Regions from separate parts of the Limosilactobacillus panis genome, predicted to be linked through region 1. Evidence: a T-box and tRNA genes for the amino acid it is inferred to sense, from the RefSeq annotation. Region 1 holds a T-box; the other holds one or more tRNA genes.
The links. A T-box is a leader RNA that pairs with one kind of tRNA and senses whether it is charged. The one in region 1 lies ahead of leuS (leucine--tRNA ligase), so its partner is inferred to be a tRNA-Leu.
Positions count from the first base shown of each region.

Region 1 (7,400 bases):
CAACGATGTTCACAATCTTGTTTGGTACGACAATAACCTTCTTGATGTCCTTACCATCAGTAAACTTTTTGACATGCTCATTGGCTAGGGCAACCTTTTCAGCCTCTTCCTTTGAGGTACCCTTAGTCATCTTAACCTTGGCCCGAACTTTCCCATTGACTTGCAAAATCATTTCAACTTCATTTTCAACTAAGGCTTTTGGATCATACTTTGGCCATGGTTGGTAAGCAATCGTATCACTGATTCCAAAGTGACTCCATAATTCTTCAGCCACATGCGGAATGATTGGGGAAATCATCTTGACGAAGCCCTGCATGTATTCTGCTGGCAGGTCATCCGCCTTGTAGGCTTCGTTAACGAAGACCATCAGCTGCGAAATGGCGGTGTTAAAGTGCATCCGCTCATAGTCTTCCGTAACCTTCTTAACGGTTTGGTTGTAAACCTTAGTCAGCTTGCCATCGTTAAAGTTGGAGACCCGGTCACGAAGGTGATTATTATCATCCATCAGCAGGCGCCATACCCGTTGAATCCATTTGTAGGAACCGTGCAATCCTTCTTCGTCCCACGGAACAGATTCGGTCAGTGGGCCCATGAACATTTCATATAGACGGAGGGTGTCCGCACCATACTTGTCAACGATGTCATCAGGGTTAACAACGTTCCCCTTGGACTTGGACATCTTTTCGTGGTTGGAACCAAGGATCATCCCCTGGTTAACCAACTTCATAAATGGTTCCTTGGTTGGTACTAAGCCAAGGTCGTAAAGAACCTTGTGCCAGAAACGGGCGTAGAGAAGGTGCAGGACCGCGTGCTCAGCCCCACCGACGTAGAGGTCGACTGGTGACCAGTAGTCAAGGGCTTCTTTAGAAGCAAATTCCTTGCTATTGTGGGGATCGGTGTAACGGAGCCAGTACCATGATGAACCAGCCCATTGTGGCATGGTGTTTGTTTCCCGCAAGCCGTGACGTCCCTGGTCATCGTAAACGTTGACCCAGTCCTTAACGTTGGCCAGTGGGCTCTCACCGGTCCCTGATGGTTCAATGTTATCCGTGTCGGGCAGCTTCAACGGCAATTCGTCTTCTGGTACCAAGGTTGTCCGCCCGTCGTCCCAGTGGATAACCGGGATTGGTTCACCCCAGTAGCGCTGCCGACTGAAAATCCAGTCACGCAACCGGTAGTTGACCTTCTTGTGACCAGCGTCGTGTTCTTCCAGCCAGTCAATCATCTTGGCCTTGGCATTCTTGATGTTCAGACCGTCCAGGAAGCCAGAGTTAATGTGCTTGCCGTCACCATCGAAGGCCCCCTCAGAGAGGTCGGCACCTTCGATAATGGGCTTGATTGGCAGGTCAAACTTCTTGGCAAAGTCGTAGTCCCGTTGGTCACCAGAAGGAACGGCCATCACTGCTCCGGTGCCGTATGATGCCAAAACGTAGTCACTAATCCAAATTGGCAGCTTTTCACCGTTGACCGGGTTAATGACGTAGGAACCGGTAAATACCCCGGTCTTGTCCTTGTTTAGGTCGGTCCGCTCCAGGTCAGAACGACGGGAAGTCTCTTCCTTGTACTTAGCAACTTCGTCCTTGTGTTCTGGCGTTGTCAGTTGGTCAACCAGCTTTTTTTCCGGTGCCAAGACAACGTAGGAAGCACCAAAGAGGGTATCCGCCCGAGTAGTAAAGACTTCAATCTTCGTGTCTTCGTTACCGGCAACCGGGAAGAAGACGGCAGCCCCTTCAGAGCGGCCAATCCAGTTCCGCTGCATTTCCTTAACACTTTCCGGCCAGTCAACCAGGTCGAGGTCATCAATCAAACGGTCGGCGTAGGCGGTGATCTTCAGTACCCACTGCTTCATTGGCTTCCGGTATACTGGGTAGCCACCCCGCTTTGTCTTCCCGTCTTCAACTTCTTCGTTGGCAACCACGGTCCCGCCCATGAAGTTGGGTGCCCAGTTAACCATGATCTCGTTTTCGTATGCCAGGCCCTTCTTGTAGAGCTGTTCGAAAATCCACTGGGTCCACTTATAGTATTCGGGATCAGTCGTGTTGACTTCCCGGTCCCAGTCGTAAGAAAAGCCTAAGGACTGGATTTGCTTACGGAAGTGGTTAATGTTCTGATTAGTAAAGCTCTTTGGATTGTGCCCGGTCTTCAGGGCGTACTGTTCAGCAGGCAGGCCAAAGGCATCCCAACCCATCGGGTGCAAGACGTTATACCCCTGCATCCGCTTCATCCGGGCCATTACGTCGGTTGCCGTGTAACCTTCGGGGTGACCAACGTGGAGCCCTTGACCTGACGGATATGGGAACATGTCCAGGGCGTAGTATTTCTTCTGGTCCTTATTGATCTCCGCTTTAAACGTCTTGTCCTTTTTCCAAAATTTTTGCCACTTATTTTCAATTGCTGTGTGATCGTAAGCCATAAATTCTGCTCCTTTACAATTCTGTCCGCTACTAGAATGATCGCAATAAAAAAGCCCCGCCGAAGCCCTAGCTTCAACGAGACGAAATTCAATCCGCGGTACCACCCGTTTTCTATGGTCACCCATAGCACTTAAGGCCTTAACGCGGCAGACGTCACTACCTACTCAATTCAGCAGCAATCTTCTAGACGAGTTCGCTAACAGTGCCCTCCTGCTTTCCACCACCAGCAGGTCTCTAAGAGTCGCACCGTTAACTACTACTTCTATCACGATCAAAAATATTAATTGTATTCTAACGTCCTCCCTGCCATTTTGCAAGGGGCCCACTAGATTAACCTAAAATCTTTTTCAGTTCGTCAACCTTGTCCAGATGTTCCCAAGGCAGGTCAACATCGGTCCGGCCAAAGTGACCGTAAGCCGCCGTTTTTTCGTAGATTGGCCGCTTGAGGTCCAGCATCTTAATAATCCCGGCTGGGCGCAGGTCAAATACCTTCCGGACGGCAGCAATCAGTTCTGCTTCGGTCCGGGTCCCGGTCCCAAAAGTATCAATGGAAATGGAAACCGGTTCGGCCACCCCAATGGCATAAGCAACCTGAATTTCCAGCTTCTTGGCATAGCCTGCTGCTACCAGGTTCTTGGCAATGTAACGGGCGGCGTAACTAGCCGACCGGTCTACCTTAGTGGCGTCCTTACCGGAAAAGGCCCCACCACCGTGGTGAGCAGCACCACCGTAAGTATCAACGATAATCTTCCGCCCGGTCAAACCGGCATCCCCTTGGGGACCACCAATGACAAAGCGCCCGGTTGGGTTGATAAAGTACTTGGTCTTATCGTCAAGCAAATCTGCTGGAATAACAGCCTTAATCACTTGTTCCTTCACGTCATGACGAATTTGTTCAAGGGTTGCTTCCGGATCATGTTGGGTACTCAAGACCACCGTATCTACCCGGAGTGGCTTATCATTATCGTCATACTCAACCGTTACTTCCGCCTTGGCATCTGGACGTAAGTAGGAAATTTCCCCTGCCTTACGCAACTTAGCAATCCGCTGCATCAGCTTATGGCTAAGCATCAGCGGTAGTGGCATGTATTCTGGCGTTTCATCGGTTGCGTAACCAAACATCAATCCTTGGTCACCAGCACCGATCTTATCAAGTGGGTCAGCATCCCCTTCACGGGTTTCCAGGGAGTCATCAACCCCTTGTGCAATGTCAGGTGACTGTTCATCCAAGGAAGTGATTACGGCACAGTTATCAGCGTCAAAACCGTACTTTCCATCGGTGTAACCAATCTTACGAATCGTATTGCGAACCACCTTTTGGATATTAACGTAGGCCTTAGTAGAAACTTCACCAAAGACCAGGACTAACCCGGTCGTTACTGAAGTTTCTACAGCTGCCCGTGCATCTGGATCCTTTTCCAGCAGGGCGTCAAGAATGGCATCACTGATTTGATCGGCAATCTTGTCGGGGTGCCCTTCGGAAACGGATTCGGATGTAAATAGGTGTTTTTCTGTCATTTTATTAATTCCCCCATATTCTAGTCGAAACTTAACATTAGTTTTGTAGTTGCGGTTACAAGGCATCTTCACAAGGGGTACTCGTGAATCCTATCGGGAATTTGCTTCATAACAAAGACAATACTATCACAAAGCAACATTAATAATCAATTAAAATAAAATTAAAGGCGCGCATTGACGAGGCCGACTGCCGTCATAAATGAGTAGACAATTGTCGGGCCCATAAATTTAAACCCGTCCTTCTTCATCTGGGCCGCCATCTTCTTAGACGACATGGTCCAGGGGGCCAGGGGCTCACCCGGCTTAAGGATCAGGCGCTGGGGATGGTGGTCAACAAAGAACCAGATATAGTCATCAAAGTCTTGTCCAGCCCGCTGCATCTTATAGATAACCTGGGCATTATTAATGGTTGCTGCAATCTTCCGGCGGTTACGGATGATTCGCTTGTTAGCAAGTAAGCGGTCAACGTCATCCGGTGAAAAGGCGGCCACCTTTTCAATTAGAAAATCACTGAAGGCTTCTTCAAAGGCCAGCCGCCGTTTCCAAATCGTTGCCCAGGTTAGCCCGGCCTGAAAGAGTTCCAAACTCAGCATCTCAAACAAAAAACGCTCGTCATGAACCGGTAATCCCCAGTAGTGGTCATAATAATCCTGCATCGCGGGACTGGTATCTGCCCATGTTGGCCGCTTGACTTTCATTGTCATTACCCCCTAATAAATAAAATAACCGCAGTCGCGAACCCGTGACTACGGCCTCCTATTATTTAAATACGACAAACGCCATTAATCTGCAACAGCTTTCTTGGTATTCTTCAGCATTAATGCCAAGATCAGACCAATGATCTCAATCACAACCATCATGATAAATACCAGGTGGTAACCGTGAAGAGACGCTGTCAATGGTTGACTACCCGCGCCTTGTGCATGGCTGCTGGCGACCGTCAAAACAATCGTGGCAACCGCAACACCAGCAGACCCCAAGACTTGCCGAACGGTAGTAATTACCGCCGTACCGTGGGGAACCAGCTTGTTTGGTAAGGCGTTGGCCCCTAAAGTAACCGCAGGCATCATCACAAAGGCGTTTCCACCTTCGATAACCATTGCGCAGAGAATCATTGCTAACAAGTTTAACCGGTTCAGCATCAACAGGCCAACGACCCAGCCGCAGATAATCATCACCATCCCCACTAGCATTGTGGGTTTAAAGCCAATCTTGTCGGCTAATTTCCCCGTCAACGGATTAAGGATACTCAAGAACACCGCCCCAGGAACCAGTGACATTCCAGAAACGAATGGACTAACCTTGAGAACCCCCTGGTAGTAAAGGGGAAAAATAATGGTTGTAACAATTAAGGCAATGTAGGAAATCGATGTTAAAAGAACTGCCAAGTCATAGTTGAAGGTCTTTAAGACCCGCAGTTCCAGTAATGGTTCATCTAGGTGTAACTGCCGGTAGCAGAACCAGGCCAAGGCGAGAATACTGATTATCATAATGACACCGTTGAGTCCCCAATTGACGTTGTGCTTGGCAGCAAGGTTAACGACGTACATTACTCCGATCAGGCCAATTGAAAGAAACACCGACAGCCAGTCGAGACTGGTTTCGTGCCGGGGCATAACATCCCGAATCAGCCCCGTACCGGCGAGAACAATAATCAGGGTAATGATAATCATGAAGAGGCCGAAAAGACTCTTCCAGTCAAAAAATTTCAAAACGATTCCGGAAACAATAGGGCCACACGCCAAGGCAGACCCCATGACTAATCCGGCAATTCCCATAGTAGTCCCCCGGTTAGCCTTCGGAGTGATTTCCAGCAGTACCGACTGGTAGGACGGGAAAAGGACACCAACAGCAAAGGCCTCCATTGCCCGGCCGACCATCATGAACCAAAAGCCATTTGTCCCCCAGCTTGCGGGCGTGAGGACAATCATCAATGATCCAATATCAAACAGGGCCAGGGCACCAATAAACATTGTTTTAAAATTCAGATTGTTTAGCATCCAAGGACTAATCGGCATGCTAACACACATTACCAGCATAAAGCCGGTTGTTAGCCACTGGACCGTATTAGCTGAGATTCCAAAGGCATTCATCAATGTCGGGTAGGCCGTCGAAAGCGATGACTGACTAATCGACATCGTGAATGTCCCCACCAGTAAGGTAAAAATAAACCAAAAGCGGCTATAAGAGCGTCCGTTTTGGTCAACATCTCTTTCCATTTTTCTTCCCCTCTTTTAGAATTATTATTATTTACTAAATACTAATTATATATTTTGAATCTAAGCTTGTAAATGATATAATACTGTTAGATTATAACTATTTTAAATTAAATGAAAGGAGAGTTGTTCATGGCAGAGGCAGAACTTGATCAGGCATTAGACCTATTGCGTAGTCATAAGGTGCGGCTAACTCCCCAGCGAAAGACCATCCTGGAATACCTGATCACCCACCATACTCACCCGAGTGTCGAAATGATTTATCAAGACCTCAAAGATAGTGTCGATAACATAAGTATGGCCACCGTCTACAATACACTTAAGCTGTTCGTCGATTACAACTTGGTAATCGAGTTGAAGAACGGTGACGGTAGTACCCACTATGACTACTTTGGTCATCCCCACTACCATGTTGTCTGCGACAATTGTGGTAAGATCACTGATGTCTTTGATGAACATTTTTCTGAAATTACCCGGGAAATGGCTGACATGACCCGGCGCAAGACCCACTACCTGGTAACGGGCAATAACATTGAGGTTCACGGTCTGTGCCCTGAGTGTCAACGAAAATTACATTTAAACCGCTAATATTAAGCAAAAAGGCTCCTTTTATTATTCATTTTGCTGGGTCAAAGAGGCGATAAACAAGACCACAAACCAGCCCAGGGTAAAGATAAGGGCGGTAAGGGTCTGCCTATCCATGCACAAGACGACTAAGACAAAGGCCAGAAAGGCCAGGACCAGGTAATCCGTGAACGGTGCGCCTGGCAACTTAAACGGGCGCGCCGTCGCACAATTCTTTATGAAGCGCAGGTGGGCACCAATAATGGCGGCCCAGATGAATAGGAAACTTGTCGTGGCAATGCTCGAGATCAAGGTGAACACCTCACCCGGCATCAAGAAGTTCAGTAACGCCGCCACCCCAATCACAGCCGAGGAAATAACGACTGCCCGGGCCGGAACCTGGTGCTTAGAGAGACGGCTGATTGCCCGAACACGGGGATGGTGGGAATTGGCAGTCAGCTCCGCCAGCATCCGCCCCGTCGTATAAATAGAACTGTTACATGCCGAAGCTGCCGCGGTAATGACAATAAAGTTAACCACGCTCGCGGCTCCGCGCAAGCCAGCATCCTGGAAAACCAGAACAAAGGGACTATTTGAAGGCGAAAGCTGCTTCCACGGGTAAATGCACATGATGGCCGCCAGTGCCCCAAGGTAAAAAATCAATACCCGGATAGAAATACCGTTGATT
Region 1 is NZ_CP081855.1:1,437,613-1,445,012, forward strand. It holds gene leuS (leucine--tRNA ligase) at 1-2,413, opposite strand, end outside; T-box leader at 2,488-2,698, opposite strand; gene metK (methionine adenosyltransferase) at 2,745-3,932, opposite strand; SMK box riboswitch at 3,930-4,044, opposite strand; gene KZE55_RS07005 (DNA-3-methyladenine glycosylase I) at 4,094-4,630, opposite strand; gene KZE55_RS07010 (MFS transporter) at 4,715-6,151, opposite strand; gene KZE55_RS07015 (Fur family transcriptional regulator) at 6,281-6,736, shown strand; gene KZE55_RS07020 (amino acid permease) at 6,761-7,400, opposite strand, start outside.

Region 2 (7,400 bases), 940 kb from region 1:
TGATGACGATTGAGGACCTGAAGCCGGGAATGAAATTGCAGGGGACGGTCCGCAACGTTGTTGACTTCGGGGCCTTTGTGGATATTGGTGTTAAGCACGACGGTTTGGTCCACATCTCGAAGATGACGAAGAAATTTACCAGGGATCCCCGGTCGGTAGTTTCGGTTGGTGACATTGTGGACGTTTGGATTGACAGTGTCGACTTGAAGCGGCAGCGTATTCAGCTGACCATGTTAAAACCGGCAGGAGCCGATAATGAATAATCAAGAACTGCAGCGGCTAACTGAAAAGTGGTCGCTGCAATGTTTTAACCGTCCCTTTACCCACCGGATTTTTTTCAATCCGCACTTGCGGACTACCGGGGGGCGCTACCACCTGAATGATGGTCATATTGATATTAATCCCTTGATGTACACCGAATTTGATATCGACAACTTAAAGCGGGTTGTCCTTCATGAGCTGTGCCACTACCACCTCCACCAAACCGGACGCGACTACCACCACCGAAGTAGGGCCTTCCGAACCCTGTTGGCCCAGGTTGGTGGCTCACGATACGCTCCGGTGACGAGTAAGGCCCGCCCACCCAAACGGCACCTGTTTTACCAGTGCCAGGGCTGTGGCGTCGTCATCGCTCGCCAGCGGCATTTCAATACCTACCGGTACGTCTGCCGACGGTGTGGACACCATTTCAAATTAGTAAAGGATGTTTCCTGATTGAATTGGGGGCAGTAACAAGATGCAATTTTTAAGAAAAACAGCGGTCCGGGGGACGAGTCCCTTCCTGATTATTGCGGTCGCCTTTGGGGGCTTGATCCTTCTAGGAACCATTTTACTGATGCTGCCGGTGGCGACAAAGAGTGGTCAGGGGACCTCATTTGCCGACGCCCTGTTTACGGCGACCTCTGCTGCTTGTGTGACTGGGCTGGTCGTTCACAACACGGCAACTTACTGGTCGCTCTTTGGTCAGACTGTTATTTTGGCCCTGATCCAAGTTGGTGGCCTGGGAGTGGTGACCGTTGTCGTTGGTGTACGGGCGCTACGGCGGCAGCGAATTAGTCTGCGTGAGCGAACAATCATGCAGGAGTCGCTGTCTGCCTCAAAGATTGGGGGCGTCATTCGGTCGACCCGCTTTATCATTGTGACCACCATTGGGATTGAATTCATTGGGGCCCTCCTTTTACTACCGATGTTTGTTCCCCGCTTTGGGTGGGAAGGTGGCAGTGGTGAAGCCATCTTCCATGCCGTCTCGGCTTTCTGTAACGCGGGCTTTGACCTTCTCAGTACTAAGCGGCCTTACCAGTCACTGGTGGCATACTCAACAAATGTTGAAATAAACCTTGTGATTGGCCTCTTGATTCTGATTGGGGGAATCGGCTTTGTCACCTGGATTGATGTTCGTCGGTATGGCTGGCACATTCATCGTTACCGCCTGCAGAGTAAAATCGTTCTGGTGGCAACGGTCATCCTTTTGTTAGTGCCAATGGTCTACTTCTTTAACTGTGAGCTTCAAAGCTTTCCTTTCCGATGAAGAAACGACTTTTGGCGTCCTTCTTCCAGACGGTGAGCCCCCGGACCGCCGGTTTTAACACGGTTTCTTTAACGCAGCTGTCTGATAACGGTAAGTTTATGACAATCCTGCTGATGTTTATCGGTGGAGGAACTGGTTCGACGGCGGGGGGAATTAAGATGACGACGGCGGGCGTCCTGTTCTGTACCTGTTTAGCGGTGATCTTTCGCCGGCGGGAGGTAACGGCGTTTGGCCGGCGGATTGCTTCCCGGACCATTTTTCGGGCTGCGGCTATATTTACCCTGTACTTAAGCTTGTTAATCGTGGCGGCAATGATGATGAGCGGTGTGGAGCACTTGGCGCTGTTGACCAGCCTGTTCGAATGTGCTTCGGCGCTGGATACGGTCGGTCTAACCCTGGGGGTGACCCCCTTACTGCACTTAAGTTCACGTCTACTTTTGATACTATTGATGTTCATTGGGCGGGTAGGCAGTTTGACAGTCGTCTTTGCGGTGGGCAGCCACTCGACAAAGTTCCAGGCCCGTTACCCAGAGGAGACCGTAAACGTTGGTTAGGAGGAAGTTAACGATGGCAAAGGATAACATTGACTCGGCATTGACGTGATGGGAATCGATATCAAGGAGGATCGGGTGACTGCTGCCATCGATGTCCTTACCCGGGGCCTGATTGGCAACACTACGAACGCTGACTTTTTAAGAAGCTGCGGGGTGGGAAATTTTGACCTGTGTGTCGTAACGATTGGTGGAGACTTTGAGGCTTCGCTGGAGACAACCTGACAGCTTAAACAGCTAGGCGCCAAGGAGGTCATTACCCGGGCTAGCTCAGCAATTCATGAGCAGTTCTTGTTACGTAACGGGGCGGATGAAAGTATTTATCCCGAACGCCAAGATGCCCAGTGGCTGGCCTACCGCTACAGTTCACCCCATATTTTGGATTACACTCGTTTAGACCAGGAAAATGCTATCTTTGAGATTGAGGTCCCGACGTCGTGGGCTGGTAAATCACTAGTGGAGATTGATGCCCGGCGGAAATATGATCTCAATATTATTGGTAGTAAGCACCTAGATGGACGAGTATCGACCCATGTTGATCCCGAACAACTCCTGGAAAAAGGGATGACCTTGCTGGTTAGTGGGGATGCCCAGACGATCCTTAAATTATTTCGCTAAAAATAAAAAAAGTACTTGCTAATGAATTGTCTGCTTGCTATAATACTATTTGTTGATGCGGCCATGGCGGAATTGGCAGACGCGTAAGATTAAGGATCTTATGGTCATTTATGACCGTGGAGGTTCAAGTCCTCTTGGCCGCACTACTGAAAACACCCAACTGGTTTTACCGGTTGGGTGTTTTTTTACGTTAATTTGACTAAAGTTTACTATCTTCCGCCAAATGAAAGCGCTATACTAAAAGTGGACACTTTTATGAGGAGGTATTTCTTTAATGGATGCAGATATCAAATGGTTAGATGACCCCGAAACATTTCGGGTTAACCAACTACCCGCCCATAGTGACCATCATTACTATGGCAACTATGCTGAGTGGGGGCAGGGGCAAAGTCGCTTTGTCCAGTCGTTGAATGGCCAGTGGCAATTTAAGTTTGCCCAAAATCCGCACAAACGGCAAAGAGATTTTTACCAAGCAGGCTTAGACTGTACCGATTTTGACCAAATTGAAGTACCGAGCGAAATTGAACTGAGTGACTACGCCCAGAATAACTACATTAACACCCTGATTCCGTGGGAAGGTAAAATTTACCGGCGGCCCGCCTACGCGGTTGATGGTAAGAATAAGGAGGAAGGTTCCTTCAGTACGGGTGAAGACAACACCGTTGGTATGTACCGGAAGAAATTCGACCTTAACCCTGAATTACGGGGTAAGGAAGTCCGGGTCCGTTTCGAAGGGGTCGAACGGTCAATGTATTTGTGGTTAAACGGCCACTTTGTTGGCTACGCTGAAGATAGCTTTACCCTGTCCGAGTTTGACTTGACACCATACATCCAGGACGAGGATAACGTCATGGCGGTTGAGGTCTTCAAACACAGTACCGCTTCCTGGATCGAGGACCAGGACATGTTCCGTTTCTCCGGCATTTTCCGGTCAGTAGAACTGCTGGCCCAGCCGGTAACCCACTTGGAAGATATGACCATCCGACCAACCGTTGATGACGGTTACCAAAATGGTCATTTAAACCTGGATCTGCAACTCGCTGGTGAGCAAGAGGGGACCGTTCACGTTCTGGTTAAGGATGAAGACGGTAACGTCGTCGTTGACCAGACAAAGCCGGTTGCTGAGCAGGTGGCAATTGATGAGGTTGCCCTGAAGAACGTTCACCTCTGGGATAACCACCAGCCTTACCTTTATCAACTTTTTATTGAGATCCGCGACGAAGCAGGGCAACTAGTTGAACTGGTCCCGTACCGGTTCGGTTTCCGGCGGATCGAAATCAGTACTGACCACGTTGTCTTACTGAATGGCCAGCGTCTGATCATTAATGGGGTTAACCGTCACGAATGGGATGACCAGCGTGGCCGCTCTGTCACAATGACTGACATGGAAAAGGACATCCAAACCTTCAAGGAGAACAACATCAATGCCGTCCGGACCTGTCACTATCCAGACCAATTACCTTGGTACCAGCTGTGTGACGAGCACGGAATCTACATGATGGCTGAAAATAACCTGGAGTCCCACGCTACCTGGCAGAAGATGGGGAAGGTTGACCCGTCTTATAACGTTCCCGGCTCCGTCCCACAGTGGAAGGAAGTCGTTGTTGATCGGGCCCGGACTAACTATGAGACCTTCAAGAACCACCCGGCAATTTTATTCTGGTCTCTGGGGAACGAATCCTTTGCAGGTGACAACATTGCCGCGATGGGCCGCTTCTACAAGGAACATGATGACAGCCGCCTGGTTCACTACGAGGGTGTTTGTCACACTCACGATTACAGTAAGCAGATTCCGGGTCTCAAGAAGGAATCTTACCTGCCAGCCGGTGGGACGAAGGACTATCGTGACCAGATCTCGGATGTTGAAAGCTGGATGTACCTGCCACCAAAGCAGGTTGAAGAATACCTGCAAAATAACCCCGATAAGCCGTTTATGGAGTGTGAATACATGCATGACATGGGGAACTCCGATGGTGGAATGGGATCCTACATTAAGCTGTTGGACAAGTACCCACAATACTTCGGCGGCTTCATCTGGGACTTCATTGACCAGGCCCTGCAAGTTAAGGACCCCGTCAGTGGTAAGATGGTAATGCGTTACGGTGGCGACTTTGATGACCGTCACTCAGACTATGAATTTTCAGGCGATGGCTTGATGTTCGCTGACCGGACACCAAAGCCGGCAATGCAGGAGGTACGGTACTACTATGGCTTACACAAATAAATTACACGTTATTTACGGTGACGGTTCACTCGGTGTCGGTGGTGAAGGATTCCACTACATTTTCTCTTATGAACGTGGGGGACTGGAATCACTGAAAATTAATGGCAAGGAATGGCTCTACCGGACCCCAACGCCGACCTTTTGGCGGGCCACGACGGATAATGACCGGGGAAGCGGCTTTAACATCAAGTCTGCCCAGTGGTTGAGTGCCGACTACTTCCAAAAGTGCACGAAAATTGATGTTACGGTTGACGATCACCACTTCGCAGGCCTGCCGCTTGACAATGACCACTATAGCAATGACGAAACTGCTGAGCGGGTGGCACTGACCTACACTTTTGAAACACTAACGGTCCCATCAACGACGGTGGCACTGACCTATACTGTAAACAGCGATGGCCAGATTAAGGTCGTTGTCCACTACACCGGTAAGAAGGGCTTGCCAGAGTTACCAGTGTTTGGTGTCCGGATAGTGATGCCGACTGCGGCGACCGGCTTTGAATACGCGGGCCTCTCCGGTGAAACCTACCCTGACCGGATGGCGGGTGGCCAGCACGGTACCTTCAAGGTTAAGGGCCTTCCGGTAGCAAAGTACCTGGTTCCCCAAGAAAATGGGATGCACATGGCTAGTGACTGGGTTAAAATCACCCGGCAGACGACCCAGAACAATGCCGATCATTCTGACCAGCCGTTCAGCTTGAAGGTGGTTAAGGACCAGGATAGCTTTGCTTTCAGCTGTCTGCCGTACACAGCGGAGGAGCTCGAAAACGCGACCCATATTGAAGAATTGCCCCTAGAGCGGCGGACCGTCCTGGTTATTGCTGGTGCTGTCCGTGGTGTTGGTGGCATCGATAGCTGGGGTGCCGATGTTGAAAAGCAGTACCACATTCCAGCCGACCAGGATATTGACTTTAGCTTCATTTTGAACGCCAAGTAATACTAAGGAATTTAACAAAAAAGGATCAGGGGCTGTGACATAAGTCCCCTATATAGTTAAAAATACTACAGCGCAGTACACAAAGGGGCTCTAATATTCGGAAAATCCGAACACTAGAGCCCTCTTTGTGCTTGCGGGGGTTCGAAGACGAACTAGCAAGCTAGTTCTGTCTCACTCCCTCTTTTCGCAATTACTGTGTAATATTCGGCGAACTAAAAGGGGATGGTGAGAAAAAAGTTTTCTCCCATCCTCTAATTTTTGGCAAAAAAGACGGGCTACTAAACCGTTTTCTGTTTATTTTTGGGATAAAAAGCGATAAATGTTGCTTGAAACAACACCTTTTCAAGTTTTAGAATTTATTCGTTTCGTTGTTTCAACTACTAAGAGAGAAAGGTGCAGAGAGCTTGAAGAAATTATTCCATGATCATTTTTTTGCTTTGCTTGCCTGGATCCTTATCCTGGTTATTTCGGTAGTTGCCCTGCCGGATGTTAACCAGTTGACGCGGTCACACTCACAAATTACGCTGCCCAAGAGCACGCAGAGTCAGATTGCGCAGACCATCCAGCAAAAGCACTGGGGCCACCACGTTAATAATACCTACCAAGTCGTGGCGGTCTTTAATAATGGCAACAAGAAAATGTCTGCCAAGGATAAGCAAAATGTCCAAAAGACGATTAGCCGCCTGCAAAAGCACGAGGGTAAGTACGGTATTAAGGCCATCCTGGGGCCCAACGATAATGCCGCAACCCGTAAGCAGCTGATTTCCAAGGACAAAACCACCCAGCTGGTCCAGCTGAACGTCAGCAAAAAGCACGGGACCCTGCAAAAAATTAATAAGCAGCTGTCCAGTGCGGTAAAGACGGACGGGGTCAAAACCTACGTCACCGGGGCGGACATCTTAAATGATGACTTCTCCGGGGCTGTGCAAAAGGGGATTAAGAAGACCGAGGTCATCTCCGTTATCTTTATCTTCGTGGTTCTCCTGTTAGTTTTCCGGTCACCAATCACCCCGTTGATTTCCCTGCTGATGGTCGGGGTGGCCTTCCTTACCTCCTTTAGTATCGTTACCAACCTGGTCGATAAGTTTAACTTCCCATTCTCTAACTTCACCCAGGTTTTCATGGTGATTGTTCTGTTCGGAATTGGGACCGACTATAACATCCTGCTGTATAACCGCTTCAAGGAAAACCTTGGCCAGGGGATGGGAAAGTGGGAAGCCACCCGTAACGCCCAGAAAAATGCGGGGCGGACCATCCTCTACTCCGGTTCCTCACTTCTGATTGGTTTTACTTCCCTGGGCCTGGCTCGCTTCTCGGTTTACCAGTCTGCCGTTGGGGTCGCTGTTGGGGTTGCTGTTTTGCTGGTTACCCTCTTAACTTTGAACCCCTTCTTCATGGCCGTCTTAGGCAAGAAGATGTTTTGGCCGGACAAGCGGTTTACTGGTGAATCCAGCAGTAAAATTTGGCACAAGATGGCCAACACTTCGGTTCACCACCCGATTGTCAGCCTCATCTTGGTATTTATCATTTTGTTACCAATTG
Region 2 is NZ_CP081855.1:495,287-502,686, forward strand. It holds gene KZE55_RS02255 (Tex family protein) at 1-263, shown strand, start outside; gene KZE55_RS02260 (SprT family protein) at 256-714, shown strand; gene KZE55_RS02265 (potassium transporter TrkG) at 737-1,528, shown strand; gene KZE55_RS02270 (potassium transporter TrkG) at 1,525-2,082, shown strand; gene KZE55_RS02275 (NAD-binding protein) at 2,131-2,304, shown strand; gene KZE55_RS02280 (TrkA C-terminal domain-containing protein) at 2,371-2,697, shown strand; tRNA gene KZE55_RS02285 (tRNA-Leu) at 2,755-2,840, shown strand; gene KZE55_RS02290 (glycoside hydrolase family 2 TIM barrel-domain containing protein) at 2,972-4,921, shown strand; gene KZE55_RS02295 (beta-galactosidase small subunit) at 4,905-5,858, shown strand; gene KZE55_RS02300 (MMPL family transporter) at 6,263-7,400, shown strand, end outside.
Region 2: it has a tRNA-Leu gene. The T-box ahead of leuS (leucine--tRNA ligase) is inferred to sense a tRNA for this amino acid. The anticodon was not compared.